Regions from separate parts of the Salisaeta longa DSM 21114 genome, predicted to be linked through region 1. Evidence: riboswitches for the same ligand, from Rfam matches in the RefSeq annotation. Region 1 holds a riboswitch; the other holds the start of a gene.

Region 1 (8,657 bases):
CGGGTCGTCTTGGGCGCGGGCGCTGAGCGGGCTTCCGCCCACCAGAAGTAGCGCACAGGCCACAGCAAAGAGGCGACGGGCAAACAGCATACGAAGCGAGGCATCCGTGAAGAGTAGATCCGGGTGGATGATTAACATAAGCGCTGCGTCCTTCATTTGCAGCCCCGGCCCCCGCGCTCTGTTGTGCGTTGCACGTCTTTTGCAATAGACGGCAGCGCAGCGCCGGTCAAGAGGCCTCCGCAGCCGCCGGCACGGTCGATGCAGGCACCGCCGCGTAGCGCTTGGGGAAGCCCCAAAAGATCGCGCCCAGCGTAAAGAGGCCCAAGATCCAGGTGTAGTGCACGGTGCCCACCAGCGCCAGGGGCGAGAGCCCGGCGATGGAGCCCGCCAGCAGAAACTGCGCGCCGTAGGGCAGCGACCCTTGCATCACGCAGGCAAAGATGTCGAGCATACTGGCGCTGCGTGCCGGGGAAATGTTGTGGCGCTCGGCAATGGAGCGGGCCACGTCGCCCGCCAGCAAGATCGAGACGGTATTGTTGGCCGTTAGCGCATCGCCCAACGCGCCCAGCGCGCCGATGCCCAGCTCACCCGCCCGCGGATCTTTTCCGGCCACGCGACGCGTGAAGCCCACGATCTGGTTCGTGATCCACTGCAGGCCGCCTTGCTGTTTCATGAGCGCGCCGAGGCCGCCAATCAGCATCGACAGCAGCATGATTTCGATCATGCTCTCGAAGCCCGCGTAGATGTCTTTGGCGTACGTCCCCAACCCGTAGCCCGCCGCCCACAGCCCGACGCCGCCCGCCAGCACGAGGCCGGTGCTGAGCACGATGAGCACGTTGAGGCCCGCGACGGCCAGGCCCAGCACCGCCAGGTACGGCAGCACCTGCACCAGCGTGTAGGCCCCGCCGGTGGGCTGCGCCGGGGCATCGGCCCAAATGCCCAGGCCCACCACCGTAACCAGCGCCGCCGGCACCGCGATGGCAACATTGGCCCGAAACTTGTCGCGCATCGAGCAGCCCTGCGTGCGGGTGGCAGCGATTGTGGTATCGGAAATGACCGACAGGTTGTCGCCAAACATCGCCCCGCCAATGACCGTGCCCACCGTAAGGGGCGTCGAGAGGTCGGTGGACGTGCTGAGGCCCACGGCGATGGGGGCCACCGCGGCCACCGTGCCCATCGACGTACCCATGGCTGTAGCCACAAACGCGCTAATCACGAACAGGCCCGGCAGCAACAGCGCCGAGGGCACGTACGCCAGCCCAAGGTTCACCGTCGCCGCAACGCCGCCAATGGCTTCCATCACCGTCGAGAACGCCCCGGCCAGCAGGTAGATCAGGCACATCAGGATGATGCTTTTGTCGCCGATGCCGCGCAGCAACGTGTCGAAGGTTTCCTCCAGGCGCTCGCGCCCCAGCCATACCGACAGGGCCAGCGCCGGCAGGATGGCCACGGGCGATTTCAGCTGGTAGAATGCGTAGTCGGTGCCATTGAGCTGATGGTACAGCCCAACGCCAAAGAAGAGGCCCAGAAACAGAACGAGCGGGAGCAGCGCCGTAGCCGAGGCGCGCGGCGAATCGGTAGACGTCATTGCAGGGAGCGGGTGAGAGCAAAAGGACGGTAAGGGGCTCACCCAGAAGTGCAGAAGCCATGCGCCGCATACGTACGCGGAGCGCGCTGGTGGTCATCTTTCCTTGCCACGGCAAGGCAGGATGTGGCACCGTTCCGGCGCATGAGCGCCAGCGGTTGCCAGGGCATCGCGGGGCCTGATCCCTCCGCCCTTCTGGATGAATGCGTCAACATCGCGTCATGGACGCGGAAGCTGTGGAATGCATCGATAGAACACGAGCGCCAACGTGTACTCGATCTGCGCGTTGTGCAAAAGCCAATGGGCTGCGATGGCTTTTGTGTGAAGGCTAGCGCAAAGCGTTAGGGCGTTTGGGTCGGCTCGGTGCGCGTCCACCGCACCGCGTCGCCCACCAAAATGCCGTAGCTATCGGCCACCCCGGCGGATACCTCCAGCACATACTGCGCGGGGGCATCCGAGGTGATGTTCTTCGAGGAGAAGGGCTGCGTGTACTTGGCGATGTCTACGATCTGCGAGTCGCTGTTGATGTAGATGATGTCGAGCGGCAACGGGGTATTGGCCATCCAGAAGCTCTGCGTGCGCTCCTCTGGAAACGGAAACAGCATCCCCGAGCGCTCCGGCAGCGACGTACGCTCCATCAGCCCGCGCGTGCGCGCCGAATCGGTCTCGGCAATTTCAATGGTGAGCGTGACCGTGGTATCGCGGCCCTGCAGCACGGCCAGCGTGCCTTCGGGGTCGAAGGGAATCGTGCGGGCCGTGTCGTCCGACGAGGACGAAGCGGGCGGCGTCTGCTGCCCGTCGTTGGCGCATCCCCCAAGGAGCAACCCAGCGAGGAGCGCGAGAAGAAGAGAGCGTACAAGCATGCGAGGCGGCAAACGGTGCGGGGGAACTACGACGTGCGGGTCCACTGCAGGCGCGTATCGGACGTGATGCCGAATCGTTTCGCAAACCCGGCGCGCACCTCAACCACGTACAGCGCCGGCTGGTCCGGACGAATGGGCGTCTCGGAGAAGGGCGTGGTGCGGCGCGCGATGTTAATCACCTCTTTCTGCTCATTCACAAAGATGATGTCGAGCGGCAGCGGGGTGTTTTTCATCCACATGCCGTTGGTGTCGGGCACGTCGTAGATGAACAGCATGCCCCGGTTGTAGCCCAGCGAGCGGCGGCGCATGAGTCCGCGGGCCCGCGTGTCGGGCGTGTCAGCAATTTCGATGGCGATGGTCGTCAGCGTATCGCCCTGTGGCGCCAGAAATGCAAGCCGCCCTTCGGCGGTGAAGCCGGTGGCGGCGTCGCCGGTTGGCTCCGCATCGGGGGTGCAGCCGCTCAGCGCAAAGAGCACGCCGGAGAAGAACGCCGCAAGCATCAAACGAACCATAGACACGGGAGATTAGGTGAGGGAACGCTTCATGTACACCACATCGGGCAGCGGGTTATGGTAGTAAGCCTCCGTGCGCGAGAAGCCCAGCGACCGGTACACCGCGCGGGCCGCGTGCATCGAGGCGACGGTGTCGAGGTACATGGCGGCATAGCCCCGCTCGCAGGCCGCCGTCACGATGGCTGCGCCCAGGGTGCGGCCCAGGCCGTAGCCCCGGTAGGCCGGACGCACGTACAGCCGCTTCATCTCGCACGCCGCGTCTGCCGCGCCGTCGACCGTCAGCGGTTTGAGCGCAACGACGCCCGCAATGGTTCCGTCCAGTTCGCCCAAAAGAATGGTGCCCGCCGGGGCGCTGTAGGGCGCCGGGAGGGCGTCTAGCTCTTCCTGGAAGCCCTGAAAGTCGAGCGTAAAATCCAGGGCCTCGGCATACGCCGTGAAGAGGGCGCGCACGGTGGGGAGGTCGTCGGACTGCGCGGGCCGAATGAGGGGCATAGGCAAGCCGGGGTCTGCAGCAGATGGGTGTTCTCCCATAGACCCGCGACGCGCGTCAGTGTTTGGATGTGGGGCGCGCCTCGTGTCAGCGCCCGGCGCGCGCCTTAGGGCGTGCGCGTCTGTTGCAGGAAGGGGCGCACGTGGGTACGGAAGGCCGCGGGACGCTCCAGCATGAGCAGGTGCCCGGCGTCCTCCACCACCGTTACGGTAGCCGACGGCAGCGCCGCGCGCGCACCATCCGCCACGTCGTCGATGGTCTGCTCGGGATGCAAATACGGATTCGGGATGAGCCGGTCGCCGGCGCCAAAGAGCACCAGCATGGGCATCGAGAGCGTATCGAGGCGGTCGTACACCGCGCCGTCGAGCATACCCGCCACCGCCCGCGCATTGGCCGCGGCATACGCCGAAAAGTCGTCGCGCTGCGCAAGGGCATGCCGCTGTTCGATCAGCCACTGGTGCTTGGGCGACCACGTGTCGAAGTTGGCCCGCACGCTTTGCGCCACCTGCGCATCGGTAGACTGCGCGATGGCCTGCGGGGTGGTGAGCTGCTTGAGCGTGGCGGCTTCCTCCGCGGTAAATTGCTCGATGCCCGCCGGCGACACCAGCACCATCCGCGCCACGCGCGCCTCCGCAGAGAGCGCCAGCGTAAGCCCCACCTGCCCGCCCATCGAAACGCCCACGTACGTCGCCCGCGCAATCCCCAGCGTGTCCATAAACGCCGCCACGTGCTGCGCAAAGAACGGCATGGTCGCCGGCACGTCGGCCTTCTCCGAGAGTCCAAAGCCGGGCAGATCGAGCGCTACCACCCGATGCGTTTCGGCAAACGTGTCCAGTGCCGTCCGCCAAAGCGACAGGTTGGAGCCCAGCCCGTGCACAAACAACAGCACCGGCCCGTCGCCGCGGTCCACGTAGGCCGTGCGATAGTCGCCCACCTGCACGTGCTGCACGTCGGCCGGGTAGTGCGGAAGCGAATCGGGGGCAGGCGTCATAAGCGCGAGACCTATAAGAAGAGCAATCATGGGCGTTTGGGGGTATTGACGTTGGGAGCAGTGGGCGATCGGTAACCGGCGGCACCGATCAGGGGGGAGCGGCCTCGTCGCGGAAGCGGTCGCGCAGCGCGCTTTTCTGGATCTTGCCGCTGTGGCCCTTGGGCAGCATGGGCAGGATGCGGATGTGCTTGGGCACCTTGTAGCGGGCCAGGCGGGCGGCGCAATGGGCGCGCACCGCGTCGGCATCGGCGTTGGCGTTGGCATCGGCGTGCAGCGCAACGAACGCCGCCCCCACCTCGCCCCAGCGATCATCGGGCACCCCCACCACCGCGGCCTCGGCTACGGCCGGATGTTCGTGCAGCACCGCCTCGATTTGGGCCGGGTACACGTTCTCGCCGCCGCTGATGTACATCTCCTTCTTTCGGCCCACTACGTAGAAGTAGCCTTCGTCGTCGGTGCGCACCAGGTCGCCGGTGGCAAACCAGCCGTCGGCGTCAATCGCGGCCGCGGTGGCCTCCGGGTCGTTCCAGTAGCCGGGCGTTACCACGGGGCCGCGCATGTGCAACTCGCCGGGCGTGCCGGGCGGCACCGGGTTGCCGGCGTCGTCTACCACGCGCGTGTCGATGTAGAAGTTGGGAAAGCCGATGGAGCCGATTTTGCGGAGGGCGTCGCGCGCGGGCAGCGAGAAGCAGTTGACGCCCACTTCCGTCATGCCAAAGCCTTGCCGGATGGGCACGCCCACGTCTTGCCAGGTGCGAATGAGCGGCTCGGGCATGGCCTCGCCGCCCACGATGGCGTACCGCACCGAGCGGAGCGTCTCGGCAGAAAAGTTGGGTGCTGCGGCCATCTGCTTCAACATCGTGGGCACGCCCCACACGATGGTGAGCGCGTCGTCGGCGCAGCGCTGCAACAGGGCTTCGGCATCAAACGACGGGTAGAGGACGGTGCAGGCGCCATGGTGCAAAAACGGCGTCAGGAGCACGTTCCAGCCGCCGGTGTGGTAGAACGGCGCGGCGTTGAACGAGCGATCCTGCGCGGTGAGGTCGAGGCGGAGCTCGGTGTTTACGCTGTTCCAGAAGAGCATCCGATGCGTGATGAGCGCGCCCTTTGGCCGGCCGGTGGTGCCGGAGGTGTACAAGATCATCAGCGGGTCGGTGAACGCGGGCGACGGGCCGGGCGAGGGGTCGGCCGGAGCGGTTTCTACGAGGCGCTGCACGGCATCGAGCGGCTCGCGGGCGCCGTCCCAGGCGATGGCGTGCATGGTGTCGGCAAAGGCGTCGTGGTAGAAGCACACCGCCGGCGCGCTATCGTCGAGCAGATACGCCAGCTCGGGCGCGGCCAGCCGGTAGTTGAGCGGCACCAGCACGAAGCCCGCTTTTTGTGCGGCGATGAACAGCAGCACATGCGCGACGCTGTTTTCCGAGAGCACGGCGATGCGATCGCCCGGGGCCAGGCCCATGGTGTGCTGCAGCGCGTGCGCCAGGCGCGCGCCCTGCGCGTCGAGGTCGGCAAAGGTGTAGCGGGCATTGGTGGGCGCCCACACCAGCGCGGGCGCCTCGGGGGTGTACAGCGCGTTGCGCGCCAGCCAGTCGGTGCGAATCATGAGGACGTTGCGGGGGTCGTTGCAGACGTAGGCGAATCGGCCGGGCGCAGCGCCTGCCCGACGAGGGCCACGGCCGTGCTGGCCACCAGCGCGCAGAAGGCCGGTACGGCCGGGTTGTTGGCATACACCGTCACCTCGCCGTAGTACATGCCAAAGTGCACGATCAGGGCGACGACGGCGGACAGAAACACCGTGCCGGTGCGAATGCGATCCGAGAAAATGCCGAACAGGATGGGCACAAACGTGGCCGCAAACAGGGCGTAGACGCCGTTTTGGCCGAGGATGGCCACCGAGAGGTTCGGATCCACAATCTGCTGGTAGCTGATGAGCGCGACCACCGGGACGAGGCCCACCAGAAAGAGCCGGCTGTAGCGGAGGCTCCGCCGCTCAATTACGTCTTCTGCCAGCTCCTGCCGCGCGGCCCACGGGCGGTACAGGTCGTTGGTGAAGATGGTGGAGAGGGCCACGAGCAACCCCTCCATGGTGGAAAAACCCGCCGCCACCAATCCGATGAGGATGACCGAGCGCATCACCGGCCCAAAGACGTCTACGATGTAGGTGGGCACCACCGCGTCGGGGGCGAGGCCCGCCTGCGGCATGAGAAGCCGCGCGTAGAGGCCCACCACGATGACCAAAAAGAACAGCACCAGCACGCCGATGGCCGTGGCGAGGTACGTGTTGACATCGCGCTTGCTGTTCAGGTAGAGCGCCTTCGACATGACGTGCGGCTGGTTGACGATGGCGATGCCGATGGCTACGTTTGCCACCACCACCTCAAACCAGTCACGAAAGAGCAGACTCTGGGGGTTAATTGGCTGCGCCAGCACCGGGTCGATGGTTGCCAATTGCGCCAGGAAGCCGTCGAGGCCGTCGGCGAGGTAGTGGGCGCCGCTGGCGAGCAACAGCAACGCCACCATTATCATGAGCACCGACTGTGCGGCGTTGGTGAGCGTGTGCGCACTGGCGCCGCCCCAAAACAAGTACACGAGCGGGATGAGCAGCGTAAGCGCCATCGCCGCAAGCATGGGAAGCGCCAAAACGTTCGCCAGGACGCGCGTAAGCCCCACGGTGATGAGCACCAGAAAGGCAATTTGCAGCAGACTGGCGACGGCAAAAAAGACCTTGAGGCGCCGATCCCCAAAGCGATCGCCAATCCATTGCGGCACCGTGCGCGCGGTTACGGTATCGCCCACGCGCCGAAATGCCTTCGAGAAGACGATAAGGCCAATGAACACGCCCAGCGGCAGCGCCATCGCGTAGGCCACGACGCCGCTTACGCCGTACAGGTAGATGAGGCCGGGATTAATGATGAACGTCGCGGCGCTCGTCAGATTGGCCGCCAGCGACAACCCCACCAGCACGGGCGACACGTTTCGGCTGCCCACCGAGAACGCATCAAACCCCGACATCTTGCGAATGCCGATGGTGGCTGCGATGCCCACCAGCACCAGATAGCCCACGAAAAAGGTCCAGGCAATCGCCGTTTCGGTCATGGTCTCTTGGATGAAGGGAAGCAAAACACGCAGCGCCTGTTGTTAGCGCGCCGGCCAGCGGAGCGCGATCCCCGCGAGGGCCGCGCCGCCGCCGGAGGCAATGAGAAAGATCAGGTCGCCGGGCGCGAGCAGGCCCTGATCGTCGGCATCGGCGAGCGCCATGGCCACACACGCGTTGCCCGTGTAGCCGAAACGGTCCATGACGTTGTGCGCCCGGTCGTGGGGGAGGCCCAGCCGGTCCATCGTCTCGCGGATGCTCTGGATGTTGATCTGCGTAAAGAAGTACCGATCCACAGCGGCGGGCGTTACGTCCAGCCGGTCGGCCAGCGTGCGCACCATTGTTGTCCACTGATCGGGGTTGAAGCCGTCGGGAAATTTCTTGCGGAAGGCCAGTTTTTGGGTGCGCTCGGCGTGGGCGTCGGTGACGGGGCGGGCCGCGCCGCCGGTGTACACGCCCATGTAGCTGTGGTACTCGCCCTTCGAGATAAGCTCCGAAGCCAGCACGCCCTGTTGGGCATCATCGGTAGGTCCGATCACGGCCGCGCCGGCGCCATCGGCAAAGAGCGACGCGACGTTTTTCTGCTCGTAGTCGATGAAGCGGCTCATCAGATACGCGCCAACGACGAGCACCCGGCGGTAGCGCGCGTCGGCCTCCACGAACTTGCGCGCCGTGTCGAGCGCCGTCACGAACCCCGCGCAGGCCGTGTTCAGGTCGAACGTCGCGGCGTTTGGGGCCTTCAGCTTGTCTTGCACGACGGCCGCGGTAGACGGCGAGAGGAAGTCGGGGGTGTCGGTGGAGACGATGATGAGGTCGAGGGCATCGGGGGCTACGCCCGCATCGGCGAGGGCGTCGCGCGCGGCTTCTACGGCCAGGTCGGAGGTCGATTGCTCGTCGGTGGCGTACCGCCGCTCGATGATGTTGCGGTTCGCGCGCAAGAAGCTGTCGACGTCTTCGCCGTACAGGGCATCGAAGTAATCGTTGGTCACAACGTGCTCCGGCGCATACAGGCCGGTACCCAGAAGTTGTGCGTGTCGCATGGCAGGGGGAAGATGGGTGGATGGGTAGCGAACGGGCGGCGCGTTACAGCACCAGCCCGCCGTCGACACTCAATACAGCGCC
Region 2 (8,657 bases), 300 kb from region 1:
GGCCAGCTCCTCTTGCTCGCGCAGCGGATAGAGCACGTCGGAGGGAATGCCCACCACGAGGGCGGGTTGCGCGATGGAGGCGAGCACCTCGTCGTACGCGCCCCGGCCGCGCGCCACGTCGTGCGTGTCCATTTGGCGCGTGAGGGCCATGTAGCAGTTGGCATCGAAGCGGTCGGCTAGCTTGTCGCCCTGGTACTGCAGATAACTTTCCACCGCATACGGCGCCGCGGCGCCGGCCGCGCCATCACCGCCCGGATGCTGCAGCGACCGCCCAAAGCGCGCGTCAAACGACGGCTGCGACCGGTAGCTGACCATCGCCATCTGCCGGGCTACCGCCAGGCCGGCGGCGGGCGGCTGCTCGTCTGTGTACTGCCCGTCGTTGTACGCCGGATCGGCGGCGATGGCGGCCCGCTGCGCTGCGCTCCACCCAATCTGCCAGGCGGTGTGGCGTCCGCCTACGGCGATGGGCACGAGGGCCTGCACAAACGATCCGGTAAAGGCCCATTCCAGCGCCTGCATCCCGCCCATCGACCCCCCCACGACGGCCGCGACGTGCCGCACGCCCAGCCGGCGCACCAGCCGGTGGTGCAGCCGCACGGTATCGCGGATGGTGACGGCGGGAAAATCGGGGCCGTACGGGCGGCCGGTGGCAGGGTTGGGGGTCAGCGGCGATGCGGTGCCGTAAGGCGACCCCAGCGCGTTGGCGCACACCACAAAGTAGCGGTCGGTATCCAGCGCGCGCCCCGGGCCGAGCAGCGGGCCCCACCAGTCGGCAACGTCGCAGGTGCCTGTGAGGGCATGGCACACCACCAGGGCGTTGGTTCCGGCGGCGTTGAGCTGGCCCCAGGTGCGGTACGTCACGGGAACGTCGCGCAGCACGGCCCCCGATTCGAGGGTGTGGCGATCAAACGTGAGGGTTGGCATAGGAGAGACGGCAGAACGAGAGGAGACATACGGAAGCCCCCGCGGATGGCGCGGCCGGCGCGGGGCACGGCCGCACGCCATTCCGTGAGGCGGCTGGTTAGGCGGTCACCGGCACGCGCTGGAGCGCCTGATCGAAGTCGGCGGTGAGGTCGTCGATGTGCTCGATGCCCACACTCACCCGCACCAGGTCGTCGATGACGCCCGCGGCGCGCCGCTCCTCGTCGGCCAGCTGCTGGTGCGTCGTAGAGGCCGGGTGGATGACGAGCGTCTTGGCATCGCCCACGTTCGCCAGGTGGCTGGCCAGCTCGACGTTTTCCACAAACGCCTGCCCGGCGGCTGTGCCGCCCTCCACGCCAAAGGCGAGCACCGCGCCATACCCGTGCGTGAGGTACTCCGACGCCCGCTCGTGGTACGGATGGTCCTCCAAGCCCGGATAGCTCACCCACGACACCGCCTCATGCGCCGACAGCCACTGCGCCAGGGCCAGGGCATTGTCCACGCTGCGTTGCACGCGCAGCGAAAGCGTCTCCAGCCCCTGCAGCAGCAAGAACGAGCCGAAGGGATTCTGCGACGCCCCCACGTCGCGCAGCCCCTCCACACGGGCGCGGATAGCAAACGCGACGTTGGTCTCCAGCACGCCCTCCGGACCAAACGCCTCCCAGAACTTCAGCCCGTGGTAGTCGGGCGAGGGCTCGGTAAATCGCGGAAAGCGGCCGTTGTCCCACGGAAACGTCCCCGCATCCACAATCACGCCGCCGATGGTTGTGCCGTGGCCGCCAATCCACTTCGTCGCACTCTCGGTCACAATGTCGGCGCCGTGGTCGATGGGGCGGCACAGGTATCCGGCAGCGCCAAAGGTGTTGTCCACCACCAGCGGCACGCCCTGATCGTGGGCCACGTCGGCAATGGCGGCAAAGTCGGGCACGCTAAACCGCGGGTTGCTGATCGTTTCGACGTACACCGCCTTGGTTTGGTCGTCGATCAAGTCCGCAATCTGCTCCGGATTGGGCCCGTCGGCAAACTTCACGTCGATGCCCAGGCGCGGAAAGGTGTTCTTGAATTGGTTGTAGGTGCCGCCGTACAGGTGGCTGGAGGCGACGATGTTTTCGCCGGCCTGCGCGAGCGTCGCAATGGTGAGAAACTGGGCCGACTGCCCGCTGGCCGTGGCCACCGCCATCGCCCCGCCCTCAAGCGCAGCCACGCGCTTCTCGAACACGTCGTTGGTGGGGTTCATGATGCGCGAGTAGATGTTGCCAAACTCCTTCAGGGCAAACAGATCGGCCCCGTGGGCGGCATCATCGAAGGTGAACGAGGTGGAGGCGTAAATGGGCACCGCGCGGGCGTTGGTGGCCGGATCGGGCTCCTGGCCGGCATGCACCTGCAAGGTGTCGTAGTGAAGCGGGCGCTTCGCGTTGGATTCAGACGTTGCCATGCGTAAGACGAGGTTGGATGCAGAACATCGAAAGTTCAGCATCCAGAAGAGCAGCGGCGGCCTGCCGCACGGGCACCACCGACGAGCGATCCGGCGCGACGAGGCATAGAAAAATCCTCGTCCGCGCGACGGCAGAAGAGGATGGCACCCTACACAGGCAACGAATCCCTTCCACTCATCTTCCCTCGCGGCACTTGTCACGTGCGAGGCAGGACGTAGCACCTTTCCCGTGCCGGGATCGACAGCGGGCGGTTGCCAGAGCTTCGTAGGGCCTGCACCCTCCACTCTTCTGGATGAGTCAGCAGCCGGGGCTGCTGGTTGTTCACGCCGGTAAATGAAGCCGGGACGCCTCGGTTCCGCCGCCCCGCCCGGCGCCCGTCCAGGGGGTTTAACGTCGCTGCAACACCGCCGCGCCGCGAACCCCACACGCCCCGTGCCATAGATGAACAGCCCCGGCGCGCGTGCTGTTGGAACGTACCCGGTGCAATAACGCCGCTGCTGCTTCGTTTCATGGAGGCGTATCGCCCGTACATGCTCCAACCGCCGCACGTTTATGCGACCTTCCCTGCTGCATCTTTGTTGTCTCGGACTCGGACTGCTCGTTGCTATGCCCGCTGCTGCCCAAGAGCGCGCCCCGCGTCAGGTGACCGTGAGTGGCGAAGCCACCGTGACGGTGCCGCCCGATCAGGCCCAGGTGCGCTTTGGCATCTCCACCACCGCCGCGACGCCCCAAGCGGCCCGCACGACCAACGCCGAAGCCTCCGCCCAGGCGCTCAACGCCGTGCGCGCCCTCGACATTCCCGAGGACCAGATTCAAACGACTACGCTGCGCCTGCAGCCCAACCGCGTGTACGACGAGGACACCCGCACGCACAAGACGAAGGGCTTCACCGCGGAGCGCTACGTGACGGTCACGGTGCGCGCCCTCGACCGACTGCCGACGCTGTTGGCGCGCGTGGTGGATGCGGGGGCCAACCGTGTTGAAGGCATCACCTACGAGGTGCAAGACCGCGATGCGCCCCGGAATGAAGCGTTGCAGCAAGCCGCCGCGCAGGCCCGCGCCAAGGCCGATCTGCTGGCCCGTACGCTGGGCGCCGCGCTGGGCCCGGTACAGCAAATCAGCGAGGAGAATCTTTCGTTTCCGCAGCCGCGCATGGCCTACGATGCGGCGCTCATGAAGCAAACGACAGCGAGCGGCGGCACGCCCGATGCCTTCGCGGCCGGCGAGATTGAGGTCACGGCCCGGGTGCAGGTGGCGTTTGCCCTCACCGACGCGCCGTAGCTGCACCCGCAGGCGCTGACCCCTAGGCTGCAACAAAAAGCGAGCGGAGCCTCCCATCGGGCGCTCCGCTCGCTGGTTTATGCTCCGTCGTTTGGGCCGGCTGCGTGCAGGTTACAGGATGTACTGGCTCAGGTCGCGGTTCGACACAATCGAGTCGAGTCGCTCCTCGACCATGGCGTCATCGACCTCGACGTGCGCGCCGGGCGGGAGCTCTTCGGGCACGTCGAACAGGATGTCCTCTAGCAGCGTCGTGAGGACGGTGTGCAGGCGCCGCGCGCCGATGTTTTCCACCTCGCTGTTTACGTGGGCCGCGATGGATGCAAGCTTGCGCACGCCGCCATCCGTGAACTCAATCGTCACGTCTTCTGCCGCCAGTAGCGCCTTGTACTGCTTGATGAGCGCATTTTTGGGCTGCGTGAGGATCTTGTAGAAGTCCTCCTCGTCGAGGTTGTTAAGCTCCACGCGGATCGGGAAGCGGCCTTGCAGCTCAGGAATCAGGTCGCTGGGCTTTGACACGTGAAAGGCGCCGCTGGCCACAAACAGGATGTGGTCGGTTTGCACCATGCCGTGCTTGGTGGTGACGGTAGACCCTTCCACGATGGGCAGCAGATCGCGCTGTACGCCCTGCCGCGACACGCCGGCACCTTCTTCCTTGCGGCTGTGCCCGGCGGCCACTTTGTCAATCTCGTCGATGAAGACGATCCCAGCGTTCTGGACCCGCTCCAGGGCGTCTTCCTTCACCTGCTCCATGTCGATGAGCTTCTGCGCCTCTTCTTGCGTCAGGAGCTCGCGGGCCTCTTCGATGGGCACCCGGCGCTTCTTGCGCTGCTGGCCCATGTTGCCAAACAGCTCTTGGAGGTTTACGCCCATCTCTTCCATGCCCATCGGGCCGAAGACCTGCATCATGGGCGACGACGCATCCGACGACACCTCAATCTCGACCTCGCGGTCGTCCAGCTCGCCCCGCTCCAGCTTCTCGCGAAATTTCTCACGAGTGCGCGCGCGGCGGGTGGCAGTGGCCGACGCGTCGCCAGACGTGTCGTTGGCTGCGGGGGCATCCTCCATGACGAAGAATCCGCCGGAGCCCGTGTCGCTCGATCCGTCATCGGCCGGCGGCACCAGCAAGTCAAGGATACGCTCCTCGGCCCGCTCGGCGGCCCGCTCTTGCACCTCGGCCTTGTGCTCATCGCGCACCATGTTCACCGCGATGTCGGTAAGGTCGCGGATCATGCTGTCCACGTCGCGCCCCACGTAGCCCACCTCGGTAAACTTCGAGGCTTCAACCTTCAGGAAGGGCGCGCGGGCCAGCTTCGCCAGGCGGCGGGCAATTTCGGTTTTGCCCACGCCGGTGGGCCCAATCATGATGATGTTGTTGGGCATGATCTCGTCGCGCATCGCCTCGGGCGCATGCTGGCGCCGCCACCGGTTGCGCAGCGCAATGGCCACGTTCTTTTTGGCGTTCTCTTGCCCAATGATGTAATTATCGAGCTCGGCCACAATTTGGCGGGGCGTAAGCTCGTCTATCGTCGGAGGGGTCGGGTCCATAATGAATCAACTAGAAGCAGGAAAGAGTGGTGGACTTTATGAAACGTCGGCAGACGGCCAAGAGGGTTCGCGGGATGTACGTGGCGAAGAGGTCTCTTCCGGAGATTCATCCGGCGCGTCGTCCGGGCCCTCCGCAGCCTGCGAGCGCTCTGAAGTCTCAGTCGTGCGCGGCGCACCTTCAGGCGAATCGGCGGCGGTTTCCTCCGCGGGCGTGGCACCGGACGCCTCGCCCCCACGTGTCGCGTAATAACCGTTGCTCATCTGGTTGATGCGGCTGTAGTAGGCATCGTGGATCTCTTGCACGTCGGGGTGCTGGTCGTTCACGATGAGCACGGTGTAGTCGTACGGGTAGCCGTCGCGCTTCTCCAGGACGGCCGCGCCCACCGCCTCCAGGTCGCTCACGATGGCCTTCGGATCGTACTCTTCGCCCAGCTCTTCGGAGAGCTTGCGCAGCAGCGGGGTGAGGTACACCTCGTCGTACTGGCCAAAGAACTCTTCGGTCACCTCAACGGCGCGCCGCAGGATCGAATCTTCGATGGGGGCCTGGTGTTCGGGCGGGGCGAACGATGCCCCGCTGGACGACCGGGCCGAGCGGGCCGCGCCGGCACGCAGGTCGTTGCGCGTATCCTCGTCGAGGAAGTTGCGGGCGTCGAGGTACACGTCTTCTTCGGCAAACGAGGTGTCGTACACCTCCGGCGGATTGAGGGCCGTCACCAGCACGCGGCGGCCGGCAGCGCGAATGGTGCGCACCAGCGGCAAGAACGGACGATTGCCCGTCACGATGAGGATGGTTTGGAGGTCGCCGCGCGTGTGCAGCACCTCGGTTACGTCAATGCACAACTGCTGCTCGGAGGCGTTGCTCTGGATGTCGCGGAGCGTCACCACCGGGTCGATGCCCATGCGGTGCAACTCGCGCTGGATGCGCGGGCCGTTGGCCTCTTCCATCGCGGTAAAGTCGGCGTAGGCGCGGCCCATCACCGTCGGCACGTCGTCGAGGTCGGCCAGGTAGCGCTGGGCTTCGCGCAGGATATGCTCTGCAAACACGCGGGGCAGGGCGTCCGGCGGACTCTGGGCCTGCAGGACCGCCAGGAGGTTTTCGTAATCGACAAACACGCCGGCGTGCTGAGCGGCCTGCGTGCTGGGGGAGGATACGTAGGTCATATGCTTGGTCTTTGTTGTATCATTAGAATGTAGGCGCATGCGCCGCTGGTGGGCAGAAGGCGCCGCGCATGCCAGCCCCATCAGTCCTCGGCGCTTTCAAGATCGAGGATCGTCCGATGGTGGTTCGTGTAGATGCAAATATCGGCGGCGATGGACAGGCCTTCATCCACCATGTCGCGCGCACTGAGCTCGGGGGCATGATTTTTTAGGGCCCGCGTTGCAGCCAGCGCAAACGCACCGCCCGATCCGATAGCCAAAATATCGTCGTCGGGTTCAATCACATCGCCGCTTCCGCTAATGAGAAGCAGCCGCTTGGGAGAGGCGACAGCCAGTAGCGCTTCCAGCCGCCGTAAATAGCGGTCGGTGCGCCATTCCTTGGCGAGTTCTACCGCGCCCCGGGTCACATTTCCGCCGTATTCTTGCAACTTTTCTTCAAACCGCTCAAAGAGCGTAAAGGCGTCGGCGGTAGAGCCTGCAAAACCGGCAAGGATTTCTCCATCGTACAGGTTGCGCACCTTTTCGGCCGTGTGCTTCATGACCGTGTCTCCCATGGTGGCTTGGCCGTCGGAGCCGAGGGCGATGCGTCCGTTGTGGCGCACGCCAAGCACGGTGGTTGCGTGAAGCGCGTCGGTTGAAGCAGCTGTGTTCATGCAGGAAACGGTTGGGTTGCGGCAGCTCGAGGGAATGCTATATTATCGGTATGTGTATACCGTGGCGCGTCATGAGAGTTCGCGCCGTTTCTATTGCGTTGCCATCGCGATCCGGCGCAGCAGCGCGTCTTGTGCGGCCCGCACGCGCGAGCCGTCTACGGTGTAATGGTTGGCCAGAATGGAGAAGAGAATGGGCGCGCGCGACGACCGTTCGATGTAGCCGCTAAGCGCCGATACGCCGGTCAGTGATCCGGTTTTCGCCCGCACGTTGCCCGCTACCATCGGGGCCTGCAGCCGGTAGGCCAGCGTGCCCGACCGACCGCCCGCGGGCAGCGAGCTGAAGAAGGCGGTTTGTACCGGCGGGGCCGCGGCGCGCATGGCCGCAAGCAGCGTTACGAAGGCGGCCGGCGTGGCCAGGTTCTGCCGCGAGAGGCCCGACCCATCGGCCATACGCACGGCCCCCGGACGCACGCCCAGGGTGCGCAGCGCGTGCTCGACCACGGCAATGCCGCGCGCGTCCGATCCACGGGGCGCTTCCAGCGTGTCGGATGCGACGTAGCGCCCCACCGTGCGCAGCAGGTGCTCGGCGTAGAGGTTGTTGCTCTCGTGGTTGATCTCCCGAACGAGCGCGGGCAGCGGCGGCGACGGCCAACGGTCCACCACCTGCATCGTGTCGTACGCCGGCGGTTGCGGCAGCCTATCAACGTCCAGCGCGCGGCCTTGCACGCTTATGCCTTCGCTGAGCAGCACCTCGCGGAAGACGTGGGCGGTGTAGCGCGTGGCGTTGCGCACGGCCAGCTCCTCGCGTTCTACGCGGCCCGCGGGGACCTTTGAGCGCACCACAAAGCGGTTGCCCCGGCCGTGCCGCGCGTAGTCCTCGTCAAACGTTCCAGCAGTGGTAAGCGACCGGTTGACAAACGAAACGTAATCGGTTTGCAGGGGCGCCCACGACAACCGGCCCGGCGCGTGCACCTGCTGCCCGGCCACCGTCAGATCCACGATGTTGTCATAAAACGACAGCCCGCTCGTCTCTGCGGCATAGTAGTACAACAGATCGCTCCAGGCCCACGCCCGGCCCAGCGTCTCGTCGGTAAACACGTTGTCGTCGCCGATCACGTCGCCCGCCACCTGCCGAATGCCCTGCGCCTTGAGCGCCGCGGCCCACGTGCGCAGCGGATGCAGCGGCGCGCCGCTCGCCTGGCTCCCAAACGACGGATCGCCGCTGCCGCGGACGTACAGGTCGCCGTGCAGCACGCCGTCTTTCACGCGGCCCGTCGAGTACAGGGTCGTCTCGTAGCGGAAGTCGGGCGGGAGGACCTGCAGGGCCGCGGCCGTGGTGAACAGCTTGATGTTGGATGCCGGCACGAAGCGCGCCTGCGCGTTGCGGGCATACAGCGTGTCGCCGGTCGCCGCATCCACCACCAAAACGCCCCACAGCGCGCCCGGCGCCGCGGCTTCAAGCACGGCATCTAGCTGACGCGCAAGCGCTCGGTCTTGGGCATGGCCGCTGTCTACGGCCCATCCCATCAGCAGTACGGCGCACACCACAAACCAACGACGTTTCATAAGCAATCGGGAACGGAGCAGTGAAGCAAATGAGCACGAGCGGTGCCACGCGGGATTACGTTGGGGTGCGCTGCTCCAGCGCCGTTCGCTCCGGCGC

The links. Region 1 has a riboswitch for S-adenosylmethionine ahead of SALLO_RS14470 (Na+/H+ antiporter NhaC family protein). Riboswitches for the same ligand answer to the same signal wherever they lie in the genome.
Region 2: linked by a shared signal. The riboswitch ahead of SALLO_RS0102905 (O-acetylhomoserine aminocarboxypropyltransferase/cysteine synthase family protein) and the one ahead of SALLO_RS14470 (Na+/H+ antiporter NhaC family protein) in region 1 are both predicted to bind S-adenosylmethionine.

Annotation. Positions count from the first base shown of each region.
Region 1 is NZ_ATTH01000001.1:371,406-380,062, reverse strand. Features, by position in the region: gene SALLO_RS14475 (amidohydrolase family protein) at 1-138, opposite strand, end outside; gene SALLO_RS14470 (Na+/H+ antiporter NhaC family protein) at 227-1,588, opposite strand; SAM riboswitch class I at 1,679-1,791, opposite strand; gene SALLO_RS0101675 (DUF192 domain-containing protein) at 1,927-2,448, opposite strand; gene SALLO_RS0101670 (DUF192 domain-containing protein) at 2,475-2,960, opposite strand; gene SALLO_RS0101665 (GNAT family N-acetyltransferase) at 2,973-3,452, opposite strand; gene SALLO_RS0101660 (alpha/beta fold hydrolase) at 3,557-4,471, opposite strand; gene SALLO_RS0101655 (AMP-binding protein) at 4,530-6,044, opposite strand; gene SALLO_RS14465 (sodium:solute symporter family transporter) at 6,041-7,561, opposite strand; gene SALLO_RS0101645 (3-oxoacyl-ACP synthase III family protein) at 7,580-8,575, opposite strand; gene fabG (3-oxoacyl-ACP reductase FabG) at 8,619-8,657, opposite strand, start outside.
Region 2 is NZ_ATTH01000001.1:671,532-680,188, reverse strand. Features, by position in the region: gene metX (homoserine O-acetyltransferase MetX) at 1-924, opposite strand, end outside; gene SALLO_RS0102905 (O-acetylhomoserine aminocarboxypropyltransferase/cysteine synthase family protein) at 1,022-2,356, opposite strand; SAM riboswitch class I at 2,529-2,656, opposite strand; gene SALLO_RS0102900 (SIMPL domain-containing protein) at 2,964-3,638, shown strand; gene hslU (ATP-dependent protease ATPase subunit HslU) at 3,750-5,183, opposite strand; gene SALLO_RS14765 (NYN domain-containing protein) at 5,220-6,344, opposite strand; gene hslV (ATP-dependent protease subunit HslV) at 6,425-6,994, opposite strand; gene dacB (D-alanyl-D-alanine carboxypeptidase/D-alanyl-D-alanine endopeptidase) at 7,085-8,560, opposite strand; gene mreC (rod shape-determining protein MreC) at 8,616-8,657, opposite strand, start outside.